Regions from separate parts of the Parafrankia discariae genome, predicted to be linked through region 1. Evidence: riboswitches for the same ligand, from Rfam matches in the RefSeq annotation. Region 1 holds a riboswitch; the other holds the start of a gene.
The links. Region 1 has a riboswitch for S-adenosylmethionine ahead of thrC (threonine synthase). Riboswitches for the same ligand answer to the same signal wherever they lie in the genome.
Positions count from the first base shown of each region.

Region 2: another riboswitch for S-adenosylmethionine. It lies ahead of B056_RS0100465 (aminotransferase class V-fold PLP-dependent enzyme); the one in region 1 lies ahead of thrC (threonine synthase).

Region 1 covers NZ_KB891285.1:607-9,523, reverse strand. The annotation lists partial or broken gene B056_RS41440 (glycosyltransferase 87 family protein) at 1-465, opposite strand, end outside; gene B056_RS0133270 (Glu/Leu/Phe/Val family dehydrogenase) at 636-1,892, shown strand; gene B056_RS39855 (RNHCP domain-containing protein) at 1,837-2,274, opposite strand; gene B056_RS46295 (DUF3263 domain-containing protein) at 2,484-3,098, shown strand; gene B056_RS0133255 (LytR C-terminal domain-containing protein) at 3,108-3,761, shown strand; gene otsB (trehalose-phosphatase) at 3,808-4,695, shown strand; gene B056_RS0133245 (alpha,alpha-trehalose-phosphate synthase (UDP-forming)) at 4,726-6,249, opposite strand; gene B056_RS0133240 (HAD family hydrolase) at 6,309-7,109, opposite strand; SAM riboswitch class I at 7,312-7,431, shown strand; gene thrC (threonine synthase) at 7,439-8,716, shown strand.
Region 2 covers NZ_KB891102.1:120,656-129,572, reverse strand. The annotation lists gene recD2 (SF1B family DNA helicase RecD2) at 1-1,637, shown strand, start outside; SAM riboswitch class IV at 1,770-1,883, shown strand; gene B056_RS0100465 (aminotransferase class V-fold PLP-dependent enzyme) at 2,028-3,533, shown strand; gene B056_RS45880 (helix-turn-helix domain-containing protein) at 3,658-4,425, shown strand; gene B056_RS0100455 (ATP-dependent Clp protease proteolytic subunit) at 4,519-5,151, opposite strand; gene B056_RS0100450 (ClpP family protease) at 5,148-5,834, opposite strand; gene B056_RS0100445 (MerR family transcriptional regulator) at 6,080-6,538, opposite strand; gene B056_RS0100440 (MerR family transcriptional regulator) at 6,728-7,192, opposite strand; gene B056_RS0100435 (NUDIX hydrolase) at 7,703-8,527, shown strand; gene B056_RS0100430 (serine/threonine-protein kinase) at 8,772-8,917, shown strand, end outside.

The DNA of each region.
Region 1 (8,917 bases):
CGTGGGTGAGCGGCGGGCCAGCGCCCGGGTGACCAGCGCGTCCACGACGAGCATCAGCAGGTAGAAGGACACCTCGTACGGGACGCCGGCCAGCTCGCGCGGCACCGCGGGCAGGGCCAGGACGACCGCCGCGCCCGGCGGGTACTGCCATTTCTCGTCCCCGGGCACCGTCCCGTCACCGACGAGCGTGTGGCCCCACTCCCGGTAGAGATCGACGTCGCCGAGCACGCTCTGCTGGGCACCGAAAACCTGGCCGGCCAGCGCCAGGGTGAGCAGCAGAGCCCGACTGAGGACCCAGGTGACGGCCAGCGGCCGTCGGCGCAGGGCCGCGCGCCAGCGCGCCAGGCCACGTACCGGGCCGCGGGTCCGTCCTGTCGGCCCTGCCTCTCCCGAGCTCCTCACGATCCCCGGAAGGTACCGGTCGCGGCGGCGAGCGCGGTACCGGCGTGGGACAGTCGTAGCCATGCGAGTACGCTGCGCTACCTAGCGTCACACCAGCGGTTACGTGACTCGAGCCCACGTACCTGCTACCGACAGCAGGAGTCACTCCACGGTGCGCGTTGCGCACGTGAGCGCGGAGCCCGACGGCGCGTTCCGCGCGTTACGGGTGGCCGGACGCGCCGCGGAGGTGTTCTGTGATCCTCGGGACCGGCTCCGCCTGGGACACGGCGTGCGTACAGCTCGCCGACGCGGCCCAGCATCTGGGTCTCGACGACGGCATGCACGACCTGCTGCGCACGCCGCGGCGGTCGATCACCGTCTCCGTCCCGCTGCTGCGGGACGACGGGCAGCTGCTCGTCCTGTCCGGCTACCGCGTCCAGCACAACCTCGCCCGCGGGCCGGCCAAGGGTGGGCTGCGCTACCACCCGGCCTGCGACCTGGACGAGGTCAAGGCGCTGGCCATGTGGATGACGTGGAAGTGCGCGCTGATGGGGATCCCCTACGGCGGTGCCAAGGGCGGCATCGCGGTCGAGCCGGGGCTGCTCTCCCGGCAGGAACGGGAGCGGATGACCCGCCGGTACGCCGCCGAGCTCGTCCCCCTGATCGGGCCGGACAAGGACATCCCGGCCCCGGACGTCGGCACCGACGAGCAGACCATGGCCTGGATCATGGACACCTACTCGACGCACACCGGCCACACCGCCCCGGGCGTCGTCACGGGCAAGCCGCTGTCCATCGGGGGGTCCGCCGGACGGGCCGGGGCCACCAGCCGCGGGGTCCAGCTCGCCGCGTTCGCCGCGCTGCGCGAACTCGGCCGGGACCCGCGGGAGACCACGGTCGCCGTCCAGGGGTTCGGCAAGGTGGGCGCCCTGGCCGCCCAGTACCTGCACGACGCCGGCTGCCGGCTGGTCGCGGTGTCGGACGTGAAGGGCGGCATCCACAACCGGGCGGGGCTGAACCCGTCCGCGCTGATCCGCCATCTGGCCCGCGGGGCCGACACCGTCGTCGGCTACCCGGGCACCGACACGATCACCAACACCGAGCTGCTCGAACTGGACGTCGACATGCTCGTCCCCGCCGCGATGGAAGGGGTGATCAACACCGGCAACGCGGACCGGGTGAAGGCGCCGCTGATCGTCGAGGGCGCGAACGGGCCGGTCACCGCCGAGGCGGACCGTGTGCTGGCGGGCAACGGGACGGTGATCGTCCCCGACATCCTCGCCAACGGCGGCGGGGTCGCCGTCTCCTACTTCGAGTGGGTGCAGGACATCCAGGCGTACTTCTGGACCGAGGACCAGGTCAACGACCGGCTGCGTGCCCTCATGCAGCGCTCCTACCAGGAGGTGTCGGCGCTGGCCCGCGAACGGCGGGTCAGCCTGCGGACGGCCGCGCACATCATCGGGGTCGCCCGCGTCGCCGAGGCGCACCGGACCCGCGGTCTGTATCCCTGAGACCGGCGCCGCCCGGGCCGCGCAGGGACACCTCGTCCGCGACCCGGGCGGCCAGCGCGAACAGCGCCGACTCGGCGTCGGCGGGCGAGGTCCGGTTGCGCCGCAGGTGCCCGCAGCTCTCGCAGCGGTGGGTCAGGACGGTGTCGCGGGCGCGCATCTCGACCCCGATGGGACGCATCAGCCCGCGGCACGGCGCCGCCCGGTCGCCGGGGTTGACGTCGACGTGCCGCGACCAGAGGCAGGCGGGACAGTGGTTCGTGTACCCGTCGCCGCGCACGGTGGCGCCGCACACCAGGCACGCGAAGTCCTCCGGCGTCCGGGCGAACCGGCGGCCGTCGTCGGCGCCCCGGGTGGCGCCGGGCCCGTCCTCAGGCGGTTGCACCGTTCAACGGTAGGGCAGGGCACGCCCGGTCCGGACGGCCCCGCGCCCCCGGGCGGCTCCACACGGGGGCGGCGTGACCGACGCGCCAGGGGAACGAACGGGGATGTCGGACCCACAGGGTGAAATAGTGGGCGGCGACCACGCGACCGTGGTGCGTGTCGCCCGCTCGAGCGCCTCCGTAGCGAGGCGGCCCACAAGGAGGTCCCAGCGTGGACGCCGCCCCTGCCGAGGCCCGGCGCCGAAGTGTCCCGGCCCCGGCCTCGCCGCCACGCCCGGGGCGGAGCGCCTCCGCGCCCACCGGCACCAGGCCCACCGGCTCCAGGCCCACCGGTTCCGGGCCCACCGGCTCCAGGCCCACCGGCCGTGGGCCCGCGGGTTCCGGGCCGGGCGGGTCCGGTCCCAACCGGGCGGCGGGCGGGAGCGCGACCGGCGGCGGGGCGGGCGGCTCCGGCGGGAACGGGCGCGCGGAGAACGGGCGTGGCGGCGGCGAGCACGGTGGCGGCGAGCACGGTGGCCACGAACATGGTGGCAACGGTCGCGGTGGCAACGGGCTGACCGAACGGGAGGCCCGGGTTCTCGCCTTCGAGAGTCAGTGGTGGCGCTACCCCGGTGCCAAGGAGGCCGCCATCCGGGCGGAGTTCGGCCTGTCGTCAACCCGCTACTACCAGATCCTGAACGTTCTGATCGACTCGCCGGCCGCGCTGGCCGCCGACCCGATGCTCGTCCGCCGGCTGCGCCGGCTGCGCGAGCAACGCCGGCGCGCCCGCTCCGGTCAGGTGGACGACGCCGGCGAGCCCGGCGACGACGGTTCCGACGACGCCTGAGGAGAGCCCGTGCCCAGAGGCTCCCACGACTTCTCCCGGCACCCCGGTGGTGACCGCCTGCGCATGGCGGGCGCCGCCGGAGTGGCCGTGCTGGCCGTACTGGCCGGAATTCTGCTGGTGAACCTGCTCAACGGTTCCGGCGACTCCGACGGCGCCGCCCCGGCGGTGGCCGGTGGGCCCGCCGCCCCCTCGGGCGGGCCCACCCCGGGTGCCGACCGCCCCGAGGACTCCGCCAGCCCGACGCCCTCGGAGCGGGCGACCCCGAGCCGGTCGCCCAGCCCGACGCCCGCCCCGCGGCCGTCGCCGACGCCGCAGTCCGCCCCGGCGCAGCCGCCCGCGCCCCCGGGCACCGGGGCGCCGAAGGTCTTCGCGCCCGTGGTCGTGCTGAACAACTCCCGGATCGCGGGCCTCGCGGACAGCGCCGCCGACCGGGTGGAGGCGGCCGGCTTCCGGGTCGAACGGGTCGGCAACTACCTGAGCCAGTACAACGTGCCGGTTTCCACCGTCTTCTACGATCCCGAGGACGCCGACGCCGCGCGCACCCTGCTCGAGACGGTTCCCGGCGTCGGGCGGATGGTGCCCCGGGCGGAAACGAGGATCATCGAGACCGACACCCTGATCCTGGTCGTCACCCGGGACTTCCCGACCGACGACCAACCGTGACAACGGCCCACCAGCCACCAGCCCTCACACGTGACGGGAAGGGACCGTGACCGACTCCTCCGCGCCCTCGCCGCCCGCTCCCGCGGGTGCCCGCGCCACCGCCGAGCCCGCCCCCGCCCCGCGCACCCTGGCCGGCGGCGCCGGCCTGGCCGCCCTGCTGACGACGCCGGGCAAGGCGCTCGTCGCCCTCGACTACGACGGCACCCTCGCCCCGATCGTCTCCCGGCCCTCCGACGCGGTACCCGCGCCCGGCGCGATGGCCGCGCTGGGGCGGATCTCCCGGTGTGTCGGCACCGTCGCGATCATCACCGGCCGGCCGGTGGACGCCGTCCTCGAGCTCACCGGGGCGGAGCGGTTCGCCGATCTCGGGCGCCTGCTCGTCCTCGGCCAGTACGGGTTGCAGCGATGGGACGCCGAGACCCGGCAGACCACCGCCCCGGAACCGCTGCCCGGGGTGGAGGCGCTGCGCTCGGCCCTGCCGGACGCGCTGCGCGACGCCCCGGCCGGGACGTCCGTCGAGGACAAACGGCACGCGCTGGTCGTCCACGTACGGCGGACCGCGGACCCCGACGCCGCGCTGGCGGCGCTCACCCCGGCGCTGACCAGGCTCGCCGAGGAGTACGGGCTGGAGGCGGCGCCGGGCAAGCGGGTCCTGGAGCTGCGTCCGCCCGGTCACGACAAGGGCCGGGCCCTGCGCGGGCTCGTCGCCGAGCGGGCGGCCCGGTCCGTCCTGGTCGCCGGCGACGACTACGGGGATCTCCCCGCCTTCGAGGCGGTCGACGAGCTGCGGGCCGGCGGGCTGGGCGCGATCACCGTGTGCAGCGACAGCCCGGAGGTGCCCGACGTGCTGCGCGCGCGGGCGGACCTGGTCGTCGGCGGCCCGACCGGCATGGTCACCCTGCTGGAGGTGCTGGCCGACCGCCTCGGCGCCTGACTGGGAACCGCCCCGGCGCGAGGAACCGGATCAGCCGGCGTGCTCCGGTTCCGCCGGCGCGTGGCCGCGGATCTCGTCCAGCTGCGCCTGGAACCAGGCCCGCGGCGGCAGCTCACCGGCGACGGCGGCCAGCCGCCGGGCCCGGGCGCGCCGCTCGGCCGCCGGCATGACCAGTGCGGTGTGCATCGCCTCCGCGGTGGCCGTCACGTCGAACGGGTTCACCACGACCGCGTCGGCGGCCATCTGCGAGCACGCCCCGGCCTCCCGGGACAGCACGAGGACCCCGCCGTCGGCCGAGACCACCATCCCCTCCTTGGCGACCAGGTTCATCCCGTCCCGGATCGGGTTCACCACCAGGACGTCGGCGAGCGTCATGGCGGCCAGCGAGCGCGGGAAGTCGTCGTTGATCTCCAGGTGTACCGGCAGCCAGGTGTCCGTCCCGAACTCGTCCTCGATCTCGGCGGCGAGACGCTGGACGGCCGCCGTGTACTCGCGGTACTCGGGCAGGTCATGGCGGGACGGGTAGGCACAGACCAGGTGCATGACCCGGCCGTGCCACTCCGGGTGCGAGCGGAGCAGCTCGCGGTAGGCGTCCAGGCCACGGACGATGTTCTTGGACAGCTCGGTGCGGTCCACCCGGACCACCAGGCGGCAGCCCCCGGCCAGCTCGCGCAGCTCGGCCGCGCGGGCGCGCACGTCGGGGCGGGCCGCGCGGTCCCGCAGCTCGGGGGCGTCCACCCCGAGGGGGTACAGGCTGGTGCGCACGGTGCGCCCGCCGGCGGTGACGGAGTCGCCCACCACCTCGGCGTCGAGGATCTCGGCGCAGCAGTCCCGGAAGGCCGCCGACCAGGCCGGGGCGAGGAAGCCGAGCCGGTCCGCCCCGAGCATGCCGTGCAGGATCGCCGCGGACACGTCGTCGGGCAGCATCCGGAAGTACTCCGGCGGGCACCACGGCGTGTGGCTGAAATGGGCTATCCGCAGGTCCGGTCGCATCTGGCGCAGCCGGGCGGGGACCAGCGTCAGGTGGTAGTCCTGCACGAGCACGCACGCCCCCGGCGCGGCCAGCTCGGCCAGCGCGTCCGCGAACGCCGCGTTGTAGGCCTCGTAGGCGGCCCAGTCCTCGCGGAAGGACGCCCCGAAACTCGGTTCCGTCGCCGGGGCGTGCAGCAGGTGCAGGACGAACCAGAGCGTCCGGTTGGCGACGGCGTTGTAGGCACGGTCGAACAGCACCCGGTCGAGGTCGAGCATCCGCACCGAGGCGCCGCCGGTGTCGTAGCCGCTGCGGTCGATGCGGCCGCCCGGCGCGGAGCGGGCGGCCCGCCGGTCGGCGTCGCTCAGGGCCGCGCAGACCCAGACGATCTCCCGACCGTCCTCGGGCGCGTCCTGCACGACCTGGGCCAGGCCGCTGACCAGACCGCCGCCGCCACGCCGGGGATGCAGACGACCGTCGTCGCCGGCGACGAACGACACCGGCCCCCGGTTCGACGCGATCAGCAGATCGGCCTGGGCCGGGTACTCGCTCCCGGGCGCCGTGAACTCCGCGATGCCCGGCATGTGACGCACACAGCGGAGCGTAGGCCATCGGGTGCCCTGTCGGGGCGCCACCCGCGCGGTCAGTCGGTGGCGAGTGCGCTGCGTACCGCGGTGGCCCAGCCCGCGCCGAGCGGGCCGTCCTCGACCACCACGTTGTCGTAGGCCGGGAGCAGCGCGGCGATGTCCGGGTGGCGTACCGCGTTGGCCACCAGGTGCATCCGCCCCACCGAGGGGGCCATCGCGAGGTCGCTCGCGGAGTCGCCGATGGCGATCGCCTCGGCCGGGTCCACCCCGCGCCGCCGCAGGTCGTGCGCGACGGCGTCGCCCTTGCTGACGCCGTCCGGCACCAGGTGGTACACGTGCGGGTGCACCCCGAGACCGGGCATGTGCGCCGGTGAGATGAGCCCGTTGTCGCGCATGCTCAGCCAGCCGAAACCGGACTCGGCCAGCCAGCCGTCCACCTCGGCGACGTCGATCCGGCCACGCAGCATGACGTCCACCTCGCGGCCGGTGTGCCAGGGGGTGTGCAGCTCCAGGCGACCGGGGTGCAGCTTGACCAGTTCGTCGAGCAGGCTCTCCGGCACCCGCTCGAACGAGTCGGGCATCGCCCCGCGCAGGATCTCGCTGTCGAGCCCGGTGTTCCAGCCGACGATCGCGCCCAGCTCGCCGATGAACCCGTCGGCGCCGAAGATCCCGGCGGCCTCCACGAGCTGCGGCCTCGTCCGCCCGGAGACCAGCACCAGCGCGATGCCCGCGTCGTGCAGGTCGACGAGGGCGCGGGCGGGGTCAAGGGTGGTGTCGCCGCCCTCGGCCCGGAAGAAGCAGCCCCGCGGGCCCACCATCGTTCCGTCGAGATCGGTGTAGACCACGCGAACGCTCACGCTTCGGGCTCCCTGGTGTCGGTCCGGCGAGATCGCGGCCGGCGGCCAGCGGCCCAGGTGGCGGGGGCACACGGCCCCGCTGCCCGGCCGCGACCCACCTCAGGACGTGTCATCGAAGCACCTGTGGCACACGGCAAACCACTGGAACTCCGGTGCACGCCTGTCCGCACGCGGTCTACAGTACGGACAGACAACTTCATCTGGCTCATCCAGAGGGGCAGAGGGAACGGCCCAGCGAAGCCCCGGCAACCACCGACGCATCCATGCGCGGCAGGTGCTAATTCCGTCCCGGGACGCAGCCGGCTCCCGGGGAAGATGAGGAGTTTCGCATGACTCTCGCGCCCGAGCGCGCCACTCTCCCGAGCCCGGACGCCGCCAACCCCGCCGTGTCGCTGTCCTGTCGCCACTGCGGTGCGTCGTACCCACTGTCGCCCACCCACGTCTGTATCGAGTGTTTCGCCCCACTCGAGATCTCCTACGACGAGGACCGGCTGCGCAAGGTCACCAGGGCGTCGATCGAGGCCGGTCCGTCCAACCTGTGGCGGTACGTCGGCCTGCTGCCCGCCGGGCACGTCGCCGAGCGGCGGGTCTCGCTGGACGCCGGCTGGACCCCGCTGCGACCCGCCCCGCGCCTGGCCGCCGAGCTCGGCCTGCGCACCCTGTGGGTCAAGGACGACAGCGCGAACCCGACCCACTCCTTCAAGGACCGGGTCGTCTCGGTGGCCCTCACCGCCGCCCGCGAGCTCGGCTTCCACACCGTCGCCTGCGCGTCCACCGGGAACCTCGCCCAGTCCGTCGCCGCGCACGCCGCGTCCGCCGGCCTGCGCTCGGTCGTGCTCGTCCCGCACGACCTGGAGGCCGGCAAGACCGTGTCGACGGCCGTGTACGGCGGCACCCTGGTCGCGATCAAGGGCAACTACGACGACGTCAACCGGCTGTGCAGCGAACTGGCCGGCGAGTACGAATGGGCGTTCGTCAACGTCAACGTCCGGCCGTTCTACGCGGAGGGCTCGAAGACCCTGGGCTACGAGGTCGCCGAGCAGCTCGGCTGGCGCATCCCGGGCCAGGTCGTGGTGCCGATCGCCTCCGGCTCCCTGCTCACCAAGATCGACAAGGCGTTCGGTGAGCTCGGCCGCCTCGGGCTCGTCGAGCCCACCCCGTACAAGGTCTTCGGTGCCCAGGCCGCCGGCTGCAACCCGGTGGCGGCGGCCTACGCCCGCGGCGCCGACACGGTCGCCCCGGTGAAGCCGTCGACGATCGCCAAGTCGCTGTCGATCGGCAACCCGGCGGACGGCCCCTACGCCCTCGACGTCGCCCGCCGCACCGGCGGTGCCATCACCGACGTCACCGACGACGAGATCGTGGACGGCATCCGCCTGCTGGCCCGCACCGAGGGGATCTTCGGGGAGACCGCCGGCGGCGTCACCGTCGCCTGCCTGCGCCGCCTGCTGAACGAGGGCCTGCTCGACCCGGATGTCGAGACGGTCATCTACAACACCGGCGACGGGCTGAAGACCCTCGACCCCCTGGTCGCCACGGGTGGCCCCACCGCCACGATCCCGCCCTCGCTGTCCGCGTTCGAGGCCGCCGGCCTCGGCGACGACTGACCTCCCTCGCCGTACCTTCTCTTCCCTTCCCTTGAGCCGCCCTCCTCAGTTGAGCCGTCCTCCCCAGTAGGACCGGTGGCGGACACAACGTGTGCGGACCCGGGTCCAGCGCCAGCCCGGCCCATCACCGAGCCCGGTGGTGGGCCGGTTCGGTGTCGGTCCGCGGGAGCTGGTCGGGGTTGTGCGCGGCTGGTCCGGATG
Region 2 (8,917 bases), on a different contig from region 1:
TCGGGTTCCGCACCGCGGACACCATCGCGCAGGCGGTCGGCATCCCGCACGACAGCCCGCAGCGGATCAAGGCCGGCCTCGCGTTCACCCTCTCCGAGGCCACCGACGGCGGGCACTGCTTCCTGCCCGAGACCCGGCTGATCGCCGACGCGGTACGCATCCTCGGCGTCGACACCGGCGCGGTGATCGAGGGGCTCGGCGAGCTGATCACCGAGGAGGGGGTGGTGCGTGAGGACGTCCCGGGCGAGGACCCGGAGCAGCCGGTCGCCGCCGTGTACCTCGTCCCGTTCCACCGCGCCGAGATCTCCGTCGCGGGGCAGCTGCTGCGCCTGCTGCGGGCCGACGAGGATCGCCTGGCCGCGTTCGCCGCCGTCGACTGGGAGAAGGCGCTCGGCTGGTTGCACACCCGCACCGGGGTCGAGCTGGCGGCGGCGCAGCGCGAGGCGGTCACCCTCGCCCTCACCGCCCGGGTGGCGGTGCTGACCGGCGGCCCCGGCTGCGGGAAGAGCTTCACGGTGCGCTCGGTGGTCGAGCTGGCCCGCGCCCGGCGGGCGAAGGTCGTCCTCACCGCCCCGACCGGCCGGGCCGCCAAGCGGCTCGCCGAGCTCACCGGCCACGAGGCGTCCACCGTGCACCGGCTGCTGGAGCTGCGCCCCGGCGGCGACGCCGCCTTCGACCGGGACCGCCCGCTCGACGCCGACCTCGTCGTGGTGGACGAGGCGTCCATGGTCGACCTGCTGCTGATGAACAAGCTGGTCAAGGCCGTCCCGCCGGGCGGGCACCTGCTGCTGGTCGGCGACGTCGACCAGCTCCCCTCCGTCGGCGCCGGGCAGGTGCTGCGCGACCTGCTCGCCACCGGCACGCCGATCCCGCACGTGCGGCTGACCCAGGTGTTCCGTCAGGCCAGCGAGTCGGGCGTGGTGACCAACGCGCACCGCATCAACCGCGGCGACCATCCGCTGGTGCGCGGCCTGGACGACTTCTTCCTCTTCGCCGCCGAGGAGGCCGAGGACGCCGCCCGGCTCACCGCGGACGTGGTGGCACGGCGGATCCCGGCGAAGTTCGGCCTCGACCCGCGGCGCGACATCCAGGTGCTCGCGCCGATGCACCGCGGCCCGGCCGGCGCCGGGGCGCTCAACATCGCGCTGCAGGAGGCGCTCACGCCGAGCCGGCAGGACCGCCCCGAGCGCCGCTTCGGCGGCCGGGTGTTCCGGGTCGGCGACAAGGTCACCCAGGTGCGCAACAACTACGACAAGGGCGCGAACGGGGTGTTCAACGGGACGCTCGGGGTCGTCACCGCGCTCGACAACGACAACCAGACCCTGACCGTGCGCACCGACGAGGACGAGGACGTCGACTACGAGTTCACCGAGCTCGACGAGCTGACCCACGCCTACGCGGTGACGATCCACCGCTCGCAGGGCAGCGAGTACCCGGCCGTGGTCATCCCGCTGACGACCAGCGCGTGGATGATGCTGCAGCGCAACCTGCTCTACACGGCGGTGACGCGGGCGAAGAGGCTGGTGGTCCTCGTCGGCTCGCGCCGGGCCGTCGGGCAGGCGGTCCGCTCGGCCGGCCACGGCCAGCGGCACACCGCGCTCGCGCACCGCCTGCGGTCCGCCGGGCGTTCCGGATAGCTCGCCGGCCAGCGGTCGGCAGCCGGGGGTCGGTGGTCCGGGCCTTCGGTCTGCCGGTTGCTCCGGGTCTTTCGGCCCGCTCTCGGTGTCTCTGCGGCGTCCGTCCGGCACGGGCTGCTACAGTCTTCGCCAGGTCCTGAGCGCCAGCGTCAAGCCCCGGCTTGCTGGCCGGCAACCCTCCTCCGCGGTGGGGTGCCCCGGGTGTGACCAGGCCCGCGGCGAACCCGCCGTCGGCAAGTGCGGACCCCCTCTGGGTCCACCGGGGCCCAAGGAGGCTTCGCCGTGTCCTTTTCGCGTGCCGCGACTCCGTCTGCCACGACTCTGTCTGCCGCGACTCCGTCTGCCACGACATCGTCGGGCGTTGATCGGGCGGAGCTCGCCGTCGGCGCGTTGCTCGACGTGGTCGGGGCCGGCGTCCCCGTTCCGCTCGCCGACGGGCGCGAGGTTCCGTACGCCAACCTCGACCAGGCCGCCAGCGCGCCCTGCCTGCGCGGGGTCGCCGAGCACGTCGAGCGCGTCCTGCCGTACTCGGCGAGCGTGCACCGCGGAACCGGCTACTCCTCCGCGGTCTGCACCGCGCTCTACGAGGGGGCCCGCGACGCCGTGCGCACGTTCGTCGGTGGCCGTCCGGACGACGTCGTGATCTTCACCCGGAACACCACGGACTCGGTGAACCTGCTGGCCCGCAGCCTCCCGGCGCAGCCGCCCGACCTGGACTCGGCGCGTTCCTCCGGCGGTGTCGTCGTGTTCGACCTCGAGCATCACGCGAACCTCCTCCCGTGGCGGTCCCGACCGGGCTACCGGTGGGTGCCGGCCGCGCGCACCCGGGCCGAGACACTGCGCGCGCTCGCCACCGCCCTGGACGCGGCGCCGACCGCGCTCGTCGCGGTGACCGGCGCGTCGAACGTCACCGGTGAGGTGCCACCGCTCGCCGAGATCGTCCGGCTGGCGCGGGCGGCCGGCGCGCGGGTCTTCGTGGACGGCGCCCAGCTCGTCCCGCACCGTCGGGTCGACATGGCCGCGCTGGGCATCGACTACCTCGCCTTCTCCGGGCACAAGCTGTACGCGCCGTTCGGCGCCGGTGTGCTCGTCGGACGTCCGGACTGGCTGGCGACGGCTCCGCCCTACCTGGCCGGCGGGGGCGCGGTCCGCGAGGTGACCAGCTCCACCGTGGCCTGGGCGGACGGCCCGGCCCGGCACGAGGCCGGCAGCCCCAACCTCCTCGGCGCGACGGCGATCGCGGCCGCCTGCCGGCTGCTCGGCGCGCTCGACGCCCGCGACCTGCACGAGCACGAAGATCTGCTGCGCCGCCGCCTGGTCGACGGGCTGCGCGCGATCGACGGGGTGACCATCCACTCCCTGTGGGCCGACGGAGACGGGTCCACGGATGACGGCCCCGCGGACGACAGGGCCGCTGGAGACGGGGCTGCCGGTCGCGAGGCCGCCGAGGGCGGAGGCTCGGCCGGGCCACTGGCCACGGGGCCGGTCGGGGTCGTCACCTTCTCGGTCGCCGGGCATGACCCCGGGTTCGTCGCCGCGGTCCTCTCCGCCGAGCACGGCGTCGGGGTACGCGCCGGGCGCTTCTGCGCGCATCCACTGCTGGGGCGGCTCGGTGCCGAGGATGGCGCGATCCGCGCGAGTGTCGGCGTCGGCTCGACGAGCGCCGACGTCGACAGGCTGCTGGCCGGGCTGGCGGAGCTCGTCGGCCGCGGGCCGCGCCGGCGGTATCGCGAGCTGGGCGACGGAAGCTGGGGTCCGGCGTCCGACGGTCGCGCGCTGCCGCCCTGGGTCGCCGAGCACATGGCGGCCGGTGACGCCCCCGGTCGTGCGCCCGTGCCGGGCCACGCGCACGACCGGGCCGGCCTGCCCGCGTACTCCAGCCCCTGCGGGACCTGAGCCGGCGCGGGCGTGGATGTTTCTCGTCATGGTTGCGGACTCGCGGATGTCCGTCGTCCGGGCCCGGCTGCCCGCGTACGCTTCGCACGGGGCACTGTCGCGCAGGGAGGTGGCGGGCTTGACGATGATCGCCGGAACAGTGGCCGCGGGTGGCGGTGTCGCTCCGACACGGGCCGCCGGCTACCGGCCCGAGAGCGCCGGCCCGCCTGTGGAGCCGGTCGCGCCGCCGCTGCGCAGGCTGATCGGTGGGGTGCTGCGTCGGCTCCGCCAGGCGCAGGGCCGCACGTTGCGGGACGTCGCCGAGGCCGCGCAGGTCTCCATGCCCTACCTCTCGGAGGTGGAACGCGGTCGCAAGGAGGCCTCCTCGGAGGTACTGGCCGCGATCTGCCGGGCGCTCAACATCAGACTGGTCGACCTCCTCGCCGAGGTGATGGCCGAGCTGGTCCGCTACGAGCCGCTGCCGCTGACGACCGCCACCCCCACCGCCTCTCCCGGGGCCCGGGTAGCGACGGCCGCGGCCGACCTGGATGTCGTCGCGGGAACGCCGGCCACGGCGCACGCGGCCACGGCGCACGTGACGGCGGTCCATCCGTCCGCGACGCTCGGTTCCGTGGCGCTCGGCGGCCCGGATGCCGGAGCCGGTGTGGTGCATGCCTCGGCGAGCGTCCATCTCGTTGTCGCCCGGCGTGGCCGGGCGGTCCGCCGGGTTCCGGGCCACCGCCGTCGAGGGGGCACGATCCGGCTCGCCGCCCGACCGGGTCCGGGGCGTCCGCCGGCCCACCCGGGTGCTCTCGTGCGCCGCCGTTCGTGCTGGGCCGTCCAGTCGGTCGGCGCGCTCCCCACGACGCGCGGGGCGGTGGGGACGACAGCGCATGTTCAGCGCGTCCGCTGACCTGAGCCCGCCGCGGCTCTCCGCGCCGACGATCGCCCCGCCGCGTGGCTCCGCTCCGGCGTCCACCCGACTGCCCCGCGGTGCCGGGAGGGCTCAGGCCGGCACGCGGCGGACCTTTCGGCTGGCGACGACCTCGTCCACGATCCCGTACTGCCGCGCCTGCTCGGCGGTGAGGATCGTGTCGCGTTCGACGTCCCGTCGGATCTCGTGTTCGGCCCGCCCGGTGTGCTCGACGAGCATCCGCTCCATCAGCGCGCGCAGCCGCAGCACCTCCCGGGCCTGGATCTCCAGGTCGCTCGACTGGCCCTCGCCCTGCGCCGAGGGCTGGTGGATCAGGATCCGGCTGTTCGGCAGTGCGGCCCGCTTCCCCGGAGCGCCCGCGGCGAGCAGGATCGCCGCCGCGGACGCGGCCTGGCCCAGGCACACCGTGGCCACCTCGGGCCGCACGAAGCGGATCGTGTCGTAGATCGCGGTGAGCGCGGTGAGTGATCCGCCGGGTGAGTTGATGTAGATCGAGATGTCCCGGTCGGGATCCTCACCCTCCAGGAAGAGGAGCTGCGCCATCACATCGTTGGCGGAGGTGTCGTCGATCTGCGTGCCGAGGAAGATGATCCGTTCACGGAGCAGCTTCGAGTACGGGTCCATCGAGTATTCGCCGCGGGGGGTGCGCTCGACGACGTTCGGCAGCACGTACCGCGCGGACGCGGGCATCGGGGCCGGGGTCATCGGAGGGCCACCCGGCTGTTCGCGTCCGGGGTGACCTGGTCGACCCGAGCGATCACCCGGTCGACCAGGCCGTAGTCCCGGGCCTCCTCGGCGGTGAACCAGCGGTCACGGTCGGAATCCGCCTCGATCCGCTCGACGGGCTGTCCGGTGTGCTCGGCGATGCGTTCCTGGATCAGCCGCTTGGTGAACAGGAGCTGCTCCGCCTGGATCGCGATGTCGGTCGCGGTCCCGCCGATCCCACCGGACGGCTGGTGCATCATCACCCGGGAATGGGGCAGTGCGAACCGCTTTCCGGGCGCTCCGGAGGAGAGCAGGAACTGGCCCATCGACCCGGCGAATCCCAGCGCGACGGTCGCCACGTCGTTCGCGATGTACTGCATCGTGTCGTAGATGGCCATTCCCGCGCTGACCGACCCACCCGGCGAATTGATGTACAGGTGAATGTCCGCGGACGGGTCGTCACTGGCGAGAAGGAGCAGCTTCGCGCAGATCGCGTTGGCGACGGTGTCCTCGACCACCGAGCCGAGGAAGACGATCCGGTTCTGGAGGAGCCGGTGGAACACCTGGTCCTCGAACGGGCCGGCCGCCGTCCCCGGGGCCTCGCCGTACTGGCCGGCGTCGATGCCGGTACCGGCGCGTGGGCGGTGTGGCCGGCTGTGTCGCGGCTGATACAGGGCATTCATGGTGCGCGTGACCTCCCGCCGGCCCGACGGGGTGTGGGGATCGAACGAAGTGGCCGGCCAGGTCAGCGTCGCCGAGAAACGGGCCGTCGGACGGCCGGTCTGCCCGTGGCAGATCTGCCCACGGCAGAGCGCCGGAGCGGGCGCCGGGGATCCGAGGTGCTCATGCCCGGCGGCCGCCCGCCATCTGGCAAAGGCGCCCTGGAACGCTCGATCGCCGGGACGGCCGATCGCCGGGACGGCCCTGCCTAGAAGACGTCCGGATCGATGTCGAAGCGCAGCCGGGCCCGGGCGGTGTCGTCGTGCAGCGTGACCATGAAGTCCTCGGCGACGCGGACCTGCTCCTGCAGCGACGCCAGCTTCTCCTCGGCGAGGCTGACCCAGGTCGCCAGCCGCTCCTGGAGTTCCTCGCGCCGCTCGTGGGCGAGGCCCTCCCGGTCGATCTCCTCGCGCAGGCCGAGCAGCGCCCGCATCTCCTCGAGGGTGAAACCCAACGGTTTCATCTTCTTGATGAGAAGGAAACGATCCAGAGCGTCGTCGTCGTAGAGCGGATAGCCGCCGGGGCTCTCCCCGACGGCCACGAGCAGGCCGGCTTCCTCGTAGAAGCGGACCGTCCGCAGGGAGAGCGCGACCAGGGTGGCGACCTCTCCGATCTCGTAGACGCCGCGGCGGGCTGAGGAAGAGGTGATGTTGCCTGTCGTGGACAATTCGACCCTTACGTCGGTATCACGGGCGAGGTGATGGTGGCGCGAGCGGAACCGTGCCGGCTGGGCGGATCTCGGTGCGACACTCCCGTAGGCGGGTTCGTGACCAGCATATTGCGGCCGGGCGGCGGTCCGCGTACGCGGCGGCGCGCGTGGTGGTCCGCTCGCGGGCCGGCGCGGTGTCGGGGTGGTTCACCGCTCCGGGTGATCGGTCCGTTCCTCCGAGCGCGACCGCTCGACGTCGCCGTGCAGGCCGACGACGAAATCCTCGGCGACGCCGGCCTGCTCACGCAGTGTCGCCAGTTTCTCCTCGGCCAGGGCGACCCAGGTCCGCAGCCGCTCGCGCAGCTCGGCCCGCCGCTCGGGCGTCAGCTCCGGGTCGGCCAGCTCGTCGCGGACGGCCAGCAGCGAGCGCATCTCGTCCAGGGTGAAACCCAGCGGCTTCATCTTCCGGATGACGAGCAGCCGGCTGACGGCGTCGTCGTTATAAAGACGGAATCCGCCGGGCGTCCGGCCGGCCGGTACGAGAAGCCCGGCCTCCTCGTAGTAGCGCACCGTTCGCAGCGACAATCCCACCCGCTCGGCCACCTCTCCGATCTGGAGGGTGTTGCGTCGGATCAGGCTGGGGAGGGATTCGTCCCTGCGTATCGTCGACAAAGCTACCCTTACGTCAGGGTCGGGAACCGCGGGCCGTGGGGCGGACCGGTGGCCGAACGGGGTGACTCCCGAACACGTCTGCATAGACTGTGCCATTGGTACGGAGCACTGTACGACGTCGCAGACCGGGGCGGAAATCGGCCTGACGGCCGGCGTCCGCCCCCGGCGTCGGCGCCGGGGGAGAGCCCGCCCGCCGCTTCAGGTCATCGTGCTTGCGCGGATCGTGACGGCCCGGTGTCCGTGCGGGTGGACCGGATGGCCCCCGAGGAAAAGCGCGCCGCCGCCGCACCGGTCGATTGCCAGACGATCGCCGGTTCATTGTCGGGCTAAGTCGCTTTCTCGCCGGGCATACCGGTGGTCATCCGTGATTGTCGCCCTGCCGACATCGGACGCACGCTGATGATGTGGCCGCCATGACGCACGGGGACGTACACCTGGTGTCGGCGCCCGAACGCGCGCTCGATCGGTCAGACTCGACATGTCGGCGACGAGTGGAGGTAGGCGGCAGCCGTGAGCATCACCAACGAGGCGGTCGGACGGGTTCTCGCGGTGTACCTGACCGCCCATCCCGGTGACCGCGAGCGGCTGACCCCGCTCGTCCGGGCCGCGGCGGCCCCCGCCCGCGGCTCGGCCCGGTTGACCTCGCGTCGGACGCTGCCCGGCCACGTGACCTGCTCGACGGTCGCGGTGAACGACGAGGGCCGCGTTCTGCAGATCCATCACCGGGCGTCCGGCCACTGGCTTCAGCCGGGAGGCCACATCGAGGACCGCGACGGCTCGCTGTTCAGCGCGGCGTTGCGCGAGCTGGCCGAGGAGACGGGGATCGGCCGCCGCCGCGTCAGCGCGATCAGCGAGCAGCCGGTGGACGTCGACATCCACTGGGTGTCGGCGAGCGCCGCCCGCGGGGAGCCGGAGCACCTGCACTACGACTTCCGGTTCCTGGTCGAGATCCGCGGGTCCGGGCTCGCGCCGGCCGAGGCGGGTGTCGACCTCGATGATCCGGAGACGACGCGTCCGCTGGCCGCCCCGCCGATCGTCGTGCCCCCAGGGGTTGGCGCGTCCGGGCCCGTGCCGCCGGGGGTGGGGGGAACGAAGGTGCCGGGGCCGTCGACGGCCCCGTGGGGTGGCCGTGGGGTGGCCGCGGCACCGTCCCCGCCGGTGCCGGGCGCGGTGCCCGACGCGGAGCCGGGAGCGGCTCCCGTCGTGCCGGCGGGGCTGGTTCTGCAGGCTGAGGAGGTCGCCGGCGCCCGTTGGAGCGAAGTGTCGGCGCTCGGCGGCCGGCTGGCGCGCCGGGTGGCCGCCGCGCTGGTCGACCCGGGCACCAGATACCGATGATCGTCGGCGTGCGGGCCGTTGGTCCCGAACGGGTGTAAGCACCGGCACGGTCCGGCCCCACGATTCGCCGCCGCCCCGATCCCCGGGCACGATCTTCTTGACCGGCGGTCGGGACCTGCCCGGGCGGAACGACGCCCAGGGGTGAACACTTGGACGCGCGACGTCGCGTGCATGACCCCGGACGGCGGCGCACGGTGCTTGGTCGCGGCGCACGGTGCCGGTCGAAACGGGGGGAGTCTGGCGGATGGAGATTCCGCGGAGGTTGGGGCCGTTCCTGCTCACCCACCGCATCGGTGCCGGTGGCATGGGCACGGTCTATTACGGAACGCTCGGCGGGCCCGCCGGCCGGCCCGCGGCGGTGAAGGTCATCCGCGCGGAGTACGCCGATGA